2 regions of the Erwinia sp. TECH1 genome follow, and region 2 is predicted to be linked to the other one. Evidence: predicted binding sites of a transcription regulator. Region 2 holds the regulator's gene; the other holds the start of a gene.
What was found. The regulator PurR, encoded in region 2, represses purine synthesis genes. The targets are predictions, from matches to a motif close to CANGCAAACGTTTGCNTG.

Region 1 (7,646 bases), 1.5 Mb from region 2:
GATGTGCGCCGCAGCGAGGCGATGGCGCGCACCGCGCTTGAACTGGAACGAAGCTACCGCCAGTACTGCGTGCTGGACGATCCGATGCTGGCGAACCTTTATCAGACTCAACGAACCAAATATGCCCGCATGCTGGAAGAGCAGGCGGCGGCGGTGCCCGACGATCGGCTAACGCAGTCGTTGCAGCAGCTGCTGTCCGGACTGGCGAAAATAGCGTGCGACAACAGCAGTCCTGTTAAGACGGCTTCCGACAATCTGGAACGTTTTTCCGCCGTCAACGGCCGGCTGGTGCAGTCCACGCGTGATGCAGTATTTTCACGTGGGCTACAGCTGCAGCGCGAAATAGCCGAACGCGGCCAGTATTTCGGCTGGCAGGCGCTGATCCTGTTTCTGCTCAGTTTAGGGCTGGTGGTGCTGTTTACCCGCATGATCATCGGGCCGGTCAAGGCGGTCGAGCGCATGATCAACCGGCTGGGTGAAGGGCGTTCGGCCGGGCACAATCTCGCGCTGAAAGGCCCGCGCGAGCTGCGTTCTCTCGGCCAGCGGATCTTATGGCTTAGCGAGCGCCTGGCCTGGCTTGAATCGCAGCGACATGAATTCCTGCGCCATATCTCTCACGAGCTGAAAACGCCGCTGGCCAGCATGCGTGAAGGGACGGCGCTGCTGGCGGATGAAGTCGCCGGCCCGCTGACCACCGATCAGCGCGAGGTGGTCGCCATCCTTGACGAAAGCAGCCGCCATCTGCAGCGGCTGATTGAGCAGCTGCTGGACTATAACCGCAAGCTTTCAGAGGCGCAGGTGGTGCTGAAGCCGGTGGAGCTGCAACCGCTGATCGAGCGCATCGTCAGCAGCCACAACCTCACGGCACGCAAGCGCCTGATCCAGACCGATATTGCCCTGACCGCCACCGCCTGCCGGGCGGATGAAGCCCTGCTGACAAGGGCGATCGATAATCTCTACTCGAATGCGATACACTACGGCGATGAATCCGGTACCATCTGGATCCGCAGCTGGCCGCAGGGCCGCAAGGTCATCATCGAGGTCGCCAACAGCGGCACGCCGATACCGGATGCGGAGCGGACGATGATTTTTGAGCCTTTCTTTCAGGGAAGCCAGCAGCGCAAAGGCGCGGTAAAAGGCAGCGGTCTGGGCCTGAGCATCGCCAAAGACTGCGTGCATCGCCTGCTGGGCGATCTACAGCTGACCGCCAGTAAAGAGGCCGACGTCTGCTTTCGCATCGAACTTAACTCCATTGGCGAGAACAAATAATGCGATTACCTTTCTTTTTTCCGGCTGCGGGATCGGTTATGCAGCTGGGCAAATACACGGCAGCCGCGCTGCTGGCTGGCCTGCTGGCCGCCTGCGCGAGCGACGCGCCCGGCGCTAAAATCGTGGGTCATAGCGCGCCCGTAGAACCGGAAGCAAAGATAGTGGACTACCGGCTGGTGGACTGCGCCCGGATCTGGGACGTGGAAGAGAGTAAAACCAGCAATCCGCTTTACTGGCTGCGGGCGACAGACTGCGCGGCGCGGCTTTCTGCCGCTGACGCGCGCGCTCAGGCACGCCAGCAGGGCGGCGACAGCTGGCAGGGCGCTTTCAAAGAGGCGGTGCTGATGGCCAACGGTAACGTTACGCCCGTCGAGCGGCGTCAGTATATGCTCCAACTGGACGCCTTCAGCCGCGACTATCCCGCCGCTGTGCGCCCGCTGCTTCAGCTGTGGCGCGATAACCAAATGGCGCAGCTGCAGCTCTCCGAGGAGCGCACCCGCTACCATCATTTGCAGCAGACCAGCGATGCCCAGCTGGACGCGCTGCGCCAGCAGCAGGCGACGCTGAACAGCGAGCTTAAAGTCACCCGACGCAAGCTGGACACGCTAACGGATATTGAACGTCAGCTCTCCACGCGCCGTTCGCCCGACGGCAGCGACGGCCACAGCGAGAAAAACGACGCGGAAAAAGGAGCGCAGCGATGATAAAAAAATCGGCAAACCTGCTGCTGGTGGATGACGATCCCGGCCTGTTAAAGCTGTTAGGGATGCGCCTGGGCAGCGAAGGGTTTAGCGTATCCACCGCCGAAAGCGGGCCGGAGGCGCTGCGCACGCTGCAAAACGAGCGCATTGATTTGGTCATCAGCGACCTGCGCATGGATGAAATGAACGGTCTGGCGCTGTTTGCCGAGGTGCAGAAAAGCCATCCCGGCATGCCGGTGATTATTCTTACCGCTCACGGCTCGATCCCCGAAGCCGTTTCCGCCACGCAGCAGGGCGTATTCAGCTTTTTAACCAAGCCGGTGGATCGCGACGCGCTCTATAGCGCCATCGATCAGGCTCTGGCACATCGCGCGCCGGCCAGCGACGACGCCTGGCGGGAAAGCATTGTTACCCGCAGCCCGGTGATGCTGCGGCTGCTGGACCAGGCCAGGATGGTGGCGCAGTCCGACGTCAGCGTGCTAATCAACGGCCAGAGCGGAACCGGAAAAGAGATCCTGGCGCAGGCGATTCATGCCGCCAGCCCGAGAGCCGGCAAGGCTTTTATCGCGATTAACTGCGGCGCGCTGCCGGAGCAGCTGCTGGAGTCCGAGCTGTTCGGCCACGCAAAAGGCGCTTTTACCGGCGCGGTGAGCCAGCGCGAAGGGCTGTTTCAGGCCGCAGAAGGCGGCACGCTGTTTTTAGACGAAATCGGCGATATGCCGCAGGCGCTCCAGGTCAAGCTGTTACGCGTGCTGCAGGAGCGCAAGGTGCGGCCGCTGGGCAGCAATCGCGATCTGGATATTAACGTGCGTATCATTTCCGCCACGCATCGCGATCTGCCGAAGGCCATGGAGAAAAAAGAGTTCCGCGAGGATCTCTATTATCGTCTGAACGTGGTGACGCTGCGCCTGCCGGCGCTGCACGAACGCGCGGAAGATATTCCGCTGCTGGCGAACCATTTGCTGAAGCAGTCCGCCGAAAGGCATAAGCCCTTTGTCCGCAGCTTTTCTACCGATGCGATGAAGCGCCTGATCGCCGCAAGCTGGCCGGGCAACGTGCGCCAGTTGGTTAACGTCATCGAGCAGTGCGTGGCGTTAAGCTCCGCGCCGGTAATAGGCGAAGCGCTGGTGGAGCAGGCGCTGGCGGGCGAAAACACGGCGCTGCCAACTTTTGTCGAGGCCAGAAACCAGTTCGAGCTGAACTACCTGCGCAAGCTGCTGCAAATGACCAAAGGCAACGTGACGCACGCGGCGCGCCTGGCCGGACGCAACCGCACGGAATTCTACAAGCTGCTGTCGCGCCATGAGCTGGATGCCTCTGATTTTAAAGAATAGTTTTTTTGTGCCGCATCGCGGTGCAGATATGATAGTTTATCTGCCCGGCAAAAGTGACAGACCGCGCGGCGGATCCTGTCTGCTGCACATATACTGAATACGCTTACCCTCCGGCTGGCGAGGGAACAACAAGGGTCTGCCATGAAAAAGATCGATGCAATTATCAAACCGTTCAAACTGGATGATGTGCGCGAGGCGCTGGCTGAAGTCGGCATCACCGGGATGACCGTGACCGAAGTGAAGGGGTTTGGCCGCCAGAAAGGGCACACCGAACTTTATCGCGGCGCGGAATATATGGTCGATTTTCTGCCGAAAGTTAAAATCGAGATCGTTATCGCCGACGATATTGTGGATACCTGCGTGGAAACGATTATGCGCACCGCCCAGACCGGGAAAATCGGCGATGGCAAAATTTTTGTCTTCGACGTGGCGCGCGTGGTGCGTATCCGTACCGGCGAAGAAGATGAAGAAGCGATCTGAGTCGCCTGTCTTCAGGTAAAAAAGGCCGGACTATCCGGCCTTTTGCGTATTAAAGCACTTTATGCGGGCCGAATACCTCATAGTGCACGCGCTCAACCGCTACTCCCATGCTCACCAGCTGTTCAGCGATATGCTGCATAAAGCCGACCGGGCCACAAAGATAGAAGTGCATGGCCGGATCGCTGAGCTGCTCTGCGATCGGCAGCAGATCCATCAGGCCCGGCGTCTGATAGCGATCGCTATCGTCGGGCTGCGGATCCCGATACCAGATATGCTGTGAAAACTCCGCCAGCTGCTGGCCCGTCGCTACAACCTCATCAGCAAAAGCGTGGGTTTTGCCGTTATCCGCCGCGTGCAGCCAGCGTACCGGCGCAGGGTGGTGCTGTTCCGCCAGCACGTGCAGCATCGCCAGCATCGGCGTCTGACCGACGCCCGCTGAAATCAGCGTGACCGGCGTTTGCGGCGTGATATTCAGGAAGAAATCTCCGGCAGGCGCTGCCAGGCGCACCTCGTCGCCCACTTTGGCGTGATCGTGCAGCCAGCCGGAAACCGTTCCGCCCGCCTCATGCCGCACCGCAATCCGGTAATCTTTGCCGTTTGGCGAACGCGTCAGGGAATACTGGCGGATCTCCTGATTAGCAAAGCTTTTTTCCCGCAGCCAGACGCCCAGATACTGCCCGGCCTGATAATCGGCTACCGGCTGACCATCAACCGGGCTGAAGACAATACTTTTTATTACTTCGCTTTGTGGCGTAATCTCGCTGATGCGGAACGCGCGCGGCGTCCGCCAGCCGCCCACTTTTTGTTCCGACGCCTCATACAGCTCTTCTTCACGCTTAATAAACACGTTGGCCAGCACGCCATAGGCTTTTCCCCACGCATCCAGCACTTCCTGGCCGGGGCTGAGCATCTCATCCAGCGTGGCCAGCAGGTGTTCGCCCACTACCTGGTAATGTTCAGGCTGCACGGCAAAGCTGGTGTGCTTCTGCGCGATTTTCTCAACCGCCGGCAGAATAGCGGGCAGGTTTTCAATATTGCCCGCATAGGCGCAGATAGCGTTGAACAGCGCTTCACGCTGATTGCCGTTGCGCTGGTTGCTCATATTGAAGATGTCTTTCAGCTCCGGATGATGGCTGAACAGCCGATCGTAAAAGTGGGCGGTAAGGGCGGGGCCGGTAGCCAGCAAAGCCGGGATGGTCGCTTTGATGGTGCTGATAGTGCGGGCGTCTAACATGGCGAACTCCTGAGGATTTTTATAAGTTGCATTTTAAATGCATCTTATAGCGAAACGCGTCACGCTGTAAATAACCTTTAACCAGACAAGGGCATTTATTACCATAAAAAAAGGACGATGTTGAAAAACCTGCACGTAGATGATGATGAAACAGACGAGCCGCCACGCCAGGGAAAAAGAGAACTAACCCTTGCCAGCGCTGGAGCCAATCGTTTGCGTAAAAACCCTGCTTTCCGGCTATCCCTGAGCAGGCAAAACGGTTTACACTGTTGGCCTTCGCCCAAAAGGGCCGTTCAATGCCGAATAGATTGTTAGCTGAGTCAGGAGAAGCGGATGTTAAAGCGTGATATGAATATTGCCGATTATGATGCCGAGTTGTGGCAGGCAATGGAGCAGGAGAAAGTGCGTCAGGAAGAGCATATTGAACTGATTGCTTCGGAAAACTACACCAGTCCGCGCGTCATGCAGGCGCAGGGATCTCAGCTGACCAACAAATATGCGGAAGGCTATCCGGGCAAGCGCTACTACGGCGGCTGTGAGTATGTTGATATCGTAGAGCAGCTGGCGATCGATCGCGCTAAAGAGCTGTTCGGCGCCGATTTCGCCAACGTGCAGCCGCACTCCGGTTCTCAGGCTAACTTTGCCGTTTATACCGCGCTGCTGCAGCCGGGCGACACCATTCTGGGCATGAACCTGGCGCACGGCGGCCATCTGACCCACGGCTCCCCGGTTAACCTTTCCGGCAAGCTGTATAACGTGGTGCCTTACGGCATCGACGAGACCGGCAAAATCGATTATGACGATCTGGCCGCGCAGGCGCAGAAGCATAAGCCGAAAATGATCATCGGCGGTTTCTCTGCCTACTCCGGCATCTGCGACTGGGCGAAAATGCGTGAAATCGCTGACAGCATCGGCGCTTACCTGTTTGTCGACATGGCGCACGTCGCCGGTCTGATTGCCGCAGGCGTTTACCCGAACCCGGTTCCGCACGCGCATATCGTAACCACCACCACCCATAAAACCCTGGCGGGCCCGCGCGGCGGCCTGATCCTGGCGAAGGGCGGCGATGAAGATTTCTATAAGAAGCTGAACTCCGCCGTCTTCCCTGGTGGCCAGGGCGGCCCGCTGATGCACGTGATTGCCGGTAAAGCGGTAGCGCTGAAAGAAGCGATGGAGCCGGAGTTCAAGTTCTATCAGCAGCAGGTTGCCAAAAACGCTAAAGCGATGGTGGAAGTCCTGCTGGAGCGCGGTTACGACATCGTTTCCGGCGGCACCTATAACCACCTGTTCCTGATCGATCTGGTGAGCAAAGGCCTGACCGGTAAAGAAGCTGATGCGGCGCTGGGCCGTGCCAACATCACCGTTAACAAAAACAGCGTGCCGAACGATCCGAAAAGCCCGTTTGTGACTTCCGGCATCCGTATTGGCTCGCCAGCGGTGACTCGTCGCGGCTTTAAGGAAGCGGAAGTGCGCCAGCTGGCCGGCTGGATCAGCGACATCCTTGACAATATCAACGATGAAGCGACCATCGAACGCGTGAAAAAGCAGGTGCTGGAACTGTGCGCCCGCTTCCCGGTGTACGCGTAAAAGCCATAAGCCTGCGGGATGCTGTATCCCGCTTCAGAACGCCGGAGAATTTTCCGGCGCGACAACGAAACGGGACGCTACGTCCCGTTTTTTTCGTCTGTACATTGCCGGAGGAAAAATGGCAATCCGTTCTGCGTGGTGGCTGGGGCTGGGCTACTTCACCTACTTCTTTACCTACGGCGTCTGGCTGCCGTTCTGGGCCGTCTGGCTGAAAGGCATCGGACTTGATGCGGAAAAAATCGGCCTTTTATTAGGCGTCGGCATGGTTTCCCGCTTTACCGGCAGCCTGCTTATCGCTTCCCGCGTGACGACGCCTTCGCGCCTGATTAGCGTGCTGCGTCTGCTGGCGGGGCTGTCGCTGCTGTTTGCCCTGGGCTTTTGGTTTAGCGCGTTCTGGGTCTGGCTACTGCTGGTCATGATTGGCTTCAACCTGTTTTTCTCACCGCTGGTGCCGCTGAGCGACGCGCTGGCCGCCACCTGGCAACGGCAGATTGCAATGGCTTACGGCCCGGTCAGGCTGTGGGGATCGCTGGCGTTTGTTATCAGCTCGGCGCTGACCGGCGTGCTGGTTAACGCTTTCTCTTACCAGGCGATCCTGTGGCTGCTCTGTGCAGGAACGGCGGCGATGCTCGGCGGGATGCTGCTTCGCCCGGCGACCCCGCCGCAGGGGAGCGACAAGGTTGTCGCACGTGCGGGCTGGCAGGACTGGCAGCGGCTGCTGAAATCATCCTGGCGCTTTCTGCTCTGCGTCACCCTGATGCAGGGCGCGCACGCGGCCTATTATGGCTTTAGCGCTATCTGGTGGCAGGATGCAGGCTATTCGGCGAGCGTGGTGGGCTACCTCTGGTCGCTGGGCGTGGTGGCAGAAATTATCGTGTTTGCCTCCAGCAACCGGCTTTTTGGGCGCTGGACCGCACGGGACCTGCTGCTGCTCTCCGGCGTATGTGCGCTGATCCGCTGGAGCCTGATGGCCTCAACCACGGCGCTGCCGCTGCTGATCGTGGCGCAGATCCTGCACTGCGGCAGCTTTACCATTTGTCA
Region 2 (7,646 bases):
TGCCAGCGCCAGCAATTGACGCGCCTCGGTCAGATACTTCTGCACATATACACCTGTTTTTTAACTGAAGGGAGAAAGACTATTTGGTATAGTTTTAAGATCAGACAAGAATAGCGAAAAATCCACCGAGGTCATAATTATGTTTACCGGTATTGTGCAGGGCACCGCAGAGGTGTTGGCAATTGAAGAGAAACCGAATTTTCGCACGCATATCGTCCGCCTGCCCGGACGATATGCTGCCGGGACTGGAGCTGGGCGCTTCCGTATCTCACAATGGCTGTTGCCTGACGGTGACCGGGGTTGACGGCAACCGCGTCAGTTTTGACCTGGTAAAAGAGACGCTGCGTATTACCAACCTGGGGGATTTAAAGCCCGGCGATATTGTTAACGTAGAGCGCGCGGCGAAATTCAGCGATGAAATCGGCGGCCATTTAATGTCCGGTCATATTATGACTACCGCCGAAATCTGCAAAATCCTGACGTCTGAAAATAACCGCGAAATATGGTTTAAGCCGCAGGACAGCGAGCAGATGAAATATATTCTGCACAAAGGCTTTATTGGGATTGACGGCATCAGCCTGACGGTTGGCGAAGTCACCAAAAGCAAATTCTGCGTGCATCTGATCCCGGAAACGCTGGCAAGAACCACGCTGGGCGGCAAGCGGCTGGGCGACAGAGTGAATATTGAAATCGATCCGCATACCCAGGCGATTGTGGAAACCGTTGAGCGCGTGCTGGCGCAGCGTGAAGCGGCGCTGCTGGCGGCGGCCGCTGCGGAAATTCAGCCGGAAGAGTAATAAACAAGGTCGGCTTAGTGGCCGACCTTGTCCGCTAGTGCGGCACCCGCAATCCGCCCTCTTTACCGTGGGTAAAGACCACCTGCCAGAGCTGAATATCCCGCGCGCGGAAAGCGCCCGCACAGGCGTTAAGGTAGTAGCTGAACATGCGCTTAAAGCGTTCGCCATATTTATCCGCCAGCTGCGGCCACGCGGCTAAAAAGCGCTGGTGCCAGGCCATCAGCGTCAGATCGTAATCCGCCCCAAAGTTGTGCCAGTCTTCCATCACAAAATGCGGTTCGTGCGCCTCGGCAATATGGCGTACGGAGGGCAGGCAGCCGTTAGGGAAAATATATTTATCGATCCACGGATCGACATTATCGTCCGTTTTGTTCGCACCAATGGTATGCAGCAAAAAGATGCCGTCCGGCTTCAGATTGCGATCGACCACGTTAAAGTAAGTGGCGTAATTTTTTGGCCCGACGTGCTCAAACATACCAACGGAAACGATGCGGTCAAACTGCTGATCGAGGTCACGGTAATCCTGTAGCAGGATGGTGACGTCCAGCCCTTCACCACGTTGCTGCGCCAGCTTCTGCTGCTCGGCGGAGATCGTCACGCCAGTCACCTTGACGTTGTAATGCCGCGCCGCATAAGCCGCCAGCCCGCCCCAGCCGCAGCCGATATCAAGCAGCGACATACCGGGTTCCAGCTGAAGTTTCTCGAAGATCATTTTTAATTTAGCCTGCTGCGCCTGCTCCAGCGTTTCCGCCTCTTTCCAGTAGCCGCAGGAGTATTGCATGTAGGGGTCAAGCATCAGCGTAAAAAGGTCATTACCAAGGTCATAATGCTCTTTGCCGACAATCCAGGCGCGCTTGCGGGATTGCAGATTAGTGAGGCGCGCGGCGGCGATGCGCAGCGTATCTTTAAAATGGCGAGGAAGCTGCTGATCCAGCTTAGCCAGCAGCACGCGGTGAAAAAACATATCCAGCTGCTCGCACTCCCACCAGCCGTCCATATAGCTTTCGCCCAGGCCCAGCGACCCTTCCTGCATCACGCGTTTAAAAAAATCGGGATGGGTCACCTGAATATCCCAGGGACGGGTGCCGTTAATTTCGATATCCGCGTTGCGTAACATTTCCTGGGCGATTCGATACCACTGATTTTCTTCCAGGCTCACTTCTTCTATACACGATGAACTCATAGCTTCCCCATCACCCTTCGTGATTGAAACCTGAGAAAAAGAATCATCAATTTCCACAGGGTTTGAGAAAACGCACGCTTAGCCGTGCGCCTGATATCCGGCGTTACAGAGGATTGAACTGAAACCTACAGAATGAGGGTGACGCCTGCCACAAAAGAGAACACCCGGACAACCCTGTCAGGAATCAAAAAAATGATACAAAGTTGTTATGAATTATTGCCTGAAATTGAGTATATGCTCACCTCAGGCAATATTCAACGCCTTATCGTTAGGACGCTAACTAAATAGATTCAGCCAGTTAACGACGGCTCTGAGCGTGGGTCAGGGGAGCGTTGGCTAACGTCGTCCTTTGTAAAATATAGCCAATAATTGTCAAAAACACAGTACTGAGCATGACCAGCGACGTGGTGGCGAGCGGGTTAGCAATAAAACCGGAAACAATCATGCTGGCGACGAAGCAGAGACCAAGCTGCAGCGTGTTTTGCAGCGCGGCTGCTTTACCGCTGGCCTGCGGAAAAGGCAGCAGCGCATTCGCCACCACAATCGGATAGATAGCGCCGTTGGCCAGCGCCATACCGCAAAACGGCAGCAGCAGCGCCCAGGTCGAAGGCGTTTCCACCTGTGCGGCGATGAAAAACGCGCCCACGCTGAGGGCATACAGCGTCAGCAGCCAGGGCAGCAGCGAAGCGCCTTCGGTCTGCTTCAGCAGCGCCCGACAGCCGTAGCCGCCGGCGAGAAAGGCCAGCGTCTGCGGCACGTAGCTAAGGCCGATATCGCCCGGCGACATGCCCAGTTCGGCCAGAATAAATGGCGAACCGGTCAGCCAGGCGAAAAAGCTGGCGGAGCAGGCGGCGTAAATCAGCACGTTGCCGCTCCAGATCGGTGACTTCAGCAGCGTGAAGAAACCTACTTTCGCCTCTTCTTTATGCTCTTTTGGCGCAGGCGTCGACAGAAAAAGCGTGGCGACCAGCAGGATCAGGGCCAGCAGCAGCAGCGCCAGGAAAATCGACCGCCAGGCAAAGTGGTTCAGCAGCCAGGCACCCAGCAGCGGGGCCAGCGCCGGCGACAGCGCCACCAGCGGCATAATAGTGGCAAACACGCGGTTGGCCTGCGCGCCGGAATAGCGATCGATTACCAGCGCCTGCCAGCTGACGGCGGCGGCGCAAATGCCTACCGCCTGTAAAAAGCGCAGCGTCAGCAGCATGGTGGTGGATTCCGCCCACCACATTGCGCCGCAGCTGACGGCAAACAGCCCCAGCCCCATCAACAGCACCGGCTTGCGGCCAATGCGGTCGGAAAGCGGCCCCCAGAACAGCTGCGCGCTGGCAAACCCGGCCAGGAACAGGCTGAGGCTGGCGCTGATGACGCCCGCTTCGGTTTGCAAATCCTGCTGCATCGCCGTAAAGGCGGGCAGATACATATCGGTGGCAAGAAAACCCGCAACGCTGAGCAGCGCGAGGTAAAGTAAAAATCCTTTCGACGGCATGAGATTTTGCTCTTTTTTATCAGGTGAATAGCGGACGGCAGTGTAAAAGAGTGCGATAGCGGTTGTGAAACGGTAATATTTGCGTCTTGCGTTCAAAAATTTTGCAGGAAGAATATGTGGTCAGAACACTCGCTTGAGGTGATTGATGCGGTCGCCCGAACCGGCAGCTTTACCGCCGCAGCGGCGGAGCTGCATCGCGTTCCGTCCGCCATCAGCTATACCGTGCGCCAGCTGGAAGAGTGGCTGGCGGTGCCGCTGTTCGAGCGGCGTCACCGGGACGTGGTCTTAACGGCGGCGGGCGAGGTCTTTATTCAGGAAGGGCGGAGTGTTATCAAAAAAATGCTTGCCACGCGACGCCAGTGTCAGCAGGTCGCCAACGGCTGGCGCGGCCAGCTGAATATTGCCGTCGATCGCATTGTTAAAACCGCGCGTACGCGCCAGCTGGTGGTGGATTTTTACCGACATTTTCCCGATATGGAACTGCATCTTTCACCGGAGGTATTCAACGGCGTATGGGATGCGCTGGCCGACGGCCGGGTTGACGTGGCGATAGGCGCGACGCAGGCCATTCCGGTCGGCGGACGCTTCGCCTTTCGCAATATGGGAATGCTCAACTGGCGCTGCGTGGTGAAGGCGGATCATCCGCTTGCGCAACACCGGGAGAAGGTTAGCGAGGAGGCGATCCGGGAGTGGCCTTCGCTGGTGCTGGAAGATACCTCGCGCGCGCTGCCGAAAAGAACCACCTGGACGCTGGATAATCAGCGACGGCTGGTCGCGCCGGACTGGGAGAGCGCGTTTGATTGCCTGCTGGCCGGGCTGTGTGTCGGCATGGTGCCGGGGCATCTTGCGCAACCGCTGCTGCAAAACGGCTCGCTGTGCGAACTGAGGCTGGATCCGCCTTTTCCGGATAGCCCCTGCTGCGTCAGCTGGTCGGAACAGCAGGCGTCGCCAGCGCTGCGCTGGCTGCTGGATTATTTAGGCGAAACGGAAACGCTGAACAGCGAATGGCTGCGGGAGGCGTAAAAGACGGGCAGCGGATGGCCGCCCGTGCGCTTAGCGACGGTAGTCGAGGAAAGGGCCGTCCGCTACGGAGCGACGTTCAATCAGCGTCGGATGCACTTCAATCGTCTGCGGCTCTTCGCGTTTGCTGGTAATACGATCGAGCAGCATATTGAAGGCCGTTGCGCCCAGACGCTCTTTCGGCTGGTGGACGGTGGTCAGCGCGGGGGTAAAGTAGCGCGAGTTGCGCACGTTATCATACCCGATCACCGAAATATCCTGCGGTACGCGCAGGCCCATCTCGTCTGCGGCGCAAATCGCGCCCATCGCCATCACGTCGCCGCCGCAGAATACCGCGGTAGGACGCTGTTTTTGCGCCAGCAGCTGCTGCATGGCGCGATAGCCCGATTCCGGCTCAAAATCGCCCTGAACCAGCCACTCTTCGCGCAGCGTAATCCCCGCTTCGTTCAGCGCCTTGAGGAAGCCGGCATGACGACCGCCGCCGGTATTGCGCTCCATATGGCCCGGGATCACGCCGATATCGCGGTGGCCGCGATCGATCAGATAGCGGCCTGCCAGATAACCGCCTTCAAAAGCGTTATCGAGAATAGTGTCGGTAAAATCGCCGCGCGACTCGCCCCAGTCCATGACGACCATCGGGATGTTGCGGTGATCTTCCAGCATCTTAATCAGCTCATCCGGGTACTCGGCGCACATGACCAGCAGGCCATCGACGCGTTTTTGCGCCATCATCGACAGATAGGCCTGCTGCTTTTCCAGTTCGTTATGCGCGTTGCCCAAAATCAGCGTATAGCCTTTGGCAAAACAGCTGTGTTCAACCGCCTCAATAATTTCGGCGAAATAGGGCGCCTCGCTGGAGGTCGCCAGCAGGCCAATGGTTTTGGTGTTATTGACCTTCAGGCTGCGGGCCACGGCGCTGGGCGAATAGTGCAGCGCTTTGATCGCTGCCCAGACGGCTTCCCGCGTGTCTTCAGCGACAAAGCGGGTTTTATTAATGACGTGGGACACCGTGGTGGTTGAGACACCGGCGCGTTTGGCCACATCTTTTATGGTTGCCATGGAAAAAGACTCCTGCGCTGTTCAGTAAGTCACTGAAAAGCGGTTTGTTAAACGATTGCCTGGAATGATGATAATCCTGATATAAGTTGCGCATAATTTGTTGCGGAATGGTTATAACAGGAGGGAGTTCAGGGTGGCGAAACAGACTTGAGCAGAACATCATGTCGGCTAAATGCCTGTTGCGCAACAAACCGTGGATTCTAACAAGAGCAGGCGCAGAACACGAGGGTTTTAGGGCAACAGGCGAAAATTTTGCGCAAATAAGAGTAAACCGGCCCGGATCGTTTGCGCGATCCGGGCCTCCAGCCTGCTGAGTGGGCTAGCGGATAGTTTTCGGCGTCATGACGCGGCGAGCGCCGACGTAGTGCTGCTCCCAGTAATCTTCGCTGAGCATACTCACCTGGATATCCTTGCCGGTACGCGGCGACTGGATAAACTTGCCGTTGCCCAGGTAAACGCCAACGTGATCCGCCGAGGCGCGGCCGTTGATGCTGAAAAATACCAGATCGCCTTTTTCCAGCTCGTTGCGCTTGATCGAAGCCGCATCCCGCAGATGGTACATTTCGTTAGCGGTGCGAGGGATCTTAAACTTCACCAGATCTTTATAGGCATACCAGACCAGACCGCTACAGTCGAAACCGGTCTTGGGCGAGGTGCCGCCCCAGAGATAGGGCTTGCCCAGCTGGTTCATCAGCTTGCTCATCGCCGTTTCGCGGGCTTTCTGATAGCGGGCGCGATGCGCTTTGCTGAGCTTAAGCGGGGCCGAGGCCGAGCCGCTGGTTAAGGCTTCCGTCTCTTCGTTGCGCAAGCGATGACGACCATAGCGTTTCTTGGGCGGCAGCGCAGCGGCGACGGTCTGCGTTTTTTTGCGCAGCTTAAACTTTTTAGCAAGGGGCGAACGGCTTTTGGTTGGGCTGGCTTCTTTTACTTTACGTGTAGAGGTTTTCACCGGGCGGCGCTTGCGGCGATCGTCTTCACGAGCAGGCGTGGCGCTGTCTGCTTTGTGGTGGTCCGCTTTAACGGCAGCGTGTGGCGATGCGTGCGCCACAGACATAAACAGCTGGGCAAAGGCCAGCATCAGCAACGTGATGAGTAAACGCATCTTTACCATTAACAGTTTGTGCTCCCGCCAGTGGCAAGAGCATGGCTAAATAAGGAGATCTGCGCCTGGGCAGTCAGTCAGGACGATTCTAATCGAACTCTTTACTAAAAAGTAAGGCCTTTTTTGTTTCAATCGTCGCAAAGCGGTAAAAGCTGTAAAATTTAGCCTGTTCAAACATTTATCTGCGCAAATTTGCCGCTGATATTTACAGTTAACGCAGCACCGCCGGACCGAAAATGGTATTTTAACATTTTGTTTTCCGACCGTAGCGTCAGCGGGCGACTGAAAATGACATTTTCATCACGCTCGCAGACTCGCTACACTATACAGACACGAAGTAGCCGATTGAGGAAGGCATTTATGAGCACCATTGAGAAGATTGAGCGCCAGATCGCAGAAAACCCGATTCTGCTGTATATGAAAGGTTCCCCAAAACTGCCAAGCTGCGGCTTTTCCGCGCAGGCCGTACAGGCGCTGTCCGCCTGCGGCGAGCGTTTCGCCTATGTCGATATCCTGCAGAATCCGGAAATTCGTGCTGAGCTGCCTAAATACGCCAACTGGCCGACTTTTCCACAGCTGTGGGTAGACGGCGAGCTGGTCGGCGGCTGTGACATCATTATTCAGATGTTTCAGGCGGGCGAACTGCAGCAGCTGATCAAAGAGACGGCGCAGAAATATCCTTCCGACGCAACAGAATAAAACGTTGCGCTAAGCGAAGAGACTATCGGACAGGCCTGACAATGCGTCAGGCCTGTTTTTTTTAGTCGAGGTTCGCCGTTTCCGCCAGCGGCCAGCCGCCCAGACGTTTCCAGCGATTAACCAGCTCACAGAACAGATCGGCCGTCTGCACGGTATCATACAGCGCGGAATGCGCCTGCGAACTGTCGAAAGGCATTCCGGCGGCCGTACAGGCTTTCGCCAGCACCGTTTGCCCCAGCACCAGACCGCTCAGCGCGGCGGTATCAAAGGTGACAAACGGGTGGAAAGGATTACGCTTCA

Region 1: a site for PurR is predicted at 5,221-5,238, ahead of glyA (serine hydroxymethyltransferase). Genes of this name have one in related genera too.

Annotation. Positions count from the first base shown of each region.
Region 1 covers NZ_JBSRZK010000001.1:3,561,862-3,569,507, reverse strand. Annotated here, with positions in the region: gene ACVWZ0_RS16730 (sensor histidine kinase) at 1-1,269, shown strand, start outside; gene qseG (two-component system QseEF-associated lipoprotein QseG) at 1,308-1,973, shown strand; gene glrR (two-component system response regulator GlrR) at 1,970-3,304, shown strand; gene glnB (nitrogen regulatory protein P-II) at 3,446-3,784, shown strand; gene hmpA (NO-inducible flavohemoprotein) at 3,834-5,018, opposite strand; gene glyA (serine hydroxymethyltransferase) at 5,352-6,605, shown strand; gene ACVWZ0_RS16700 (3-phenylpropionate MFS transporter) at 6,724-7,646, shown strand, end outside.
Region 2 covers NZ_JBSRZK010000001.1:2,103,261-2,110,906, forward strand. Annotated here, with positions in the region: gene ACVWZ0_RS09910 (MATE family efflux transporter) at 1-45, opposite strand, end outside; partial or broken gene ACVWZ0_RS09915 (riboflavin synthase subunit alpha) at 140-797, shown strand; gene cfa (cyclopropane fatty acyl phospholipid synthase) at 832-1,980, opposite strand; gene punC (purine nucleoside transporter PunC) at 2,279-3,466, opposite strand; gene punR (DNA-binding transcriptional activator PunR) at 3,581-4,489, shown strand; gene purR (HTH-type transcriptional repressor PurR) at 4,520-5,545, opposite strand; gene ACVWZ0_RS09940 (C40 family peptidase) at 5,865-6,647, opposite strand; gene ACVWZ0_RS09945 (Grx4 family monothiol glutaredoxin) at 7,008-7,346, shown strand; gene rnt (ribonuclease T) at 7,408-7,646, opposite strand, start outside.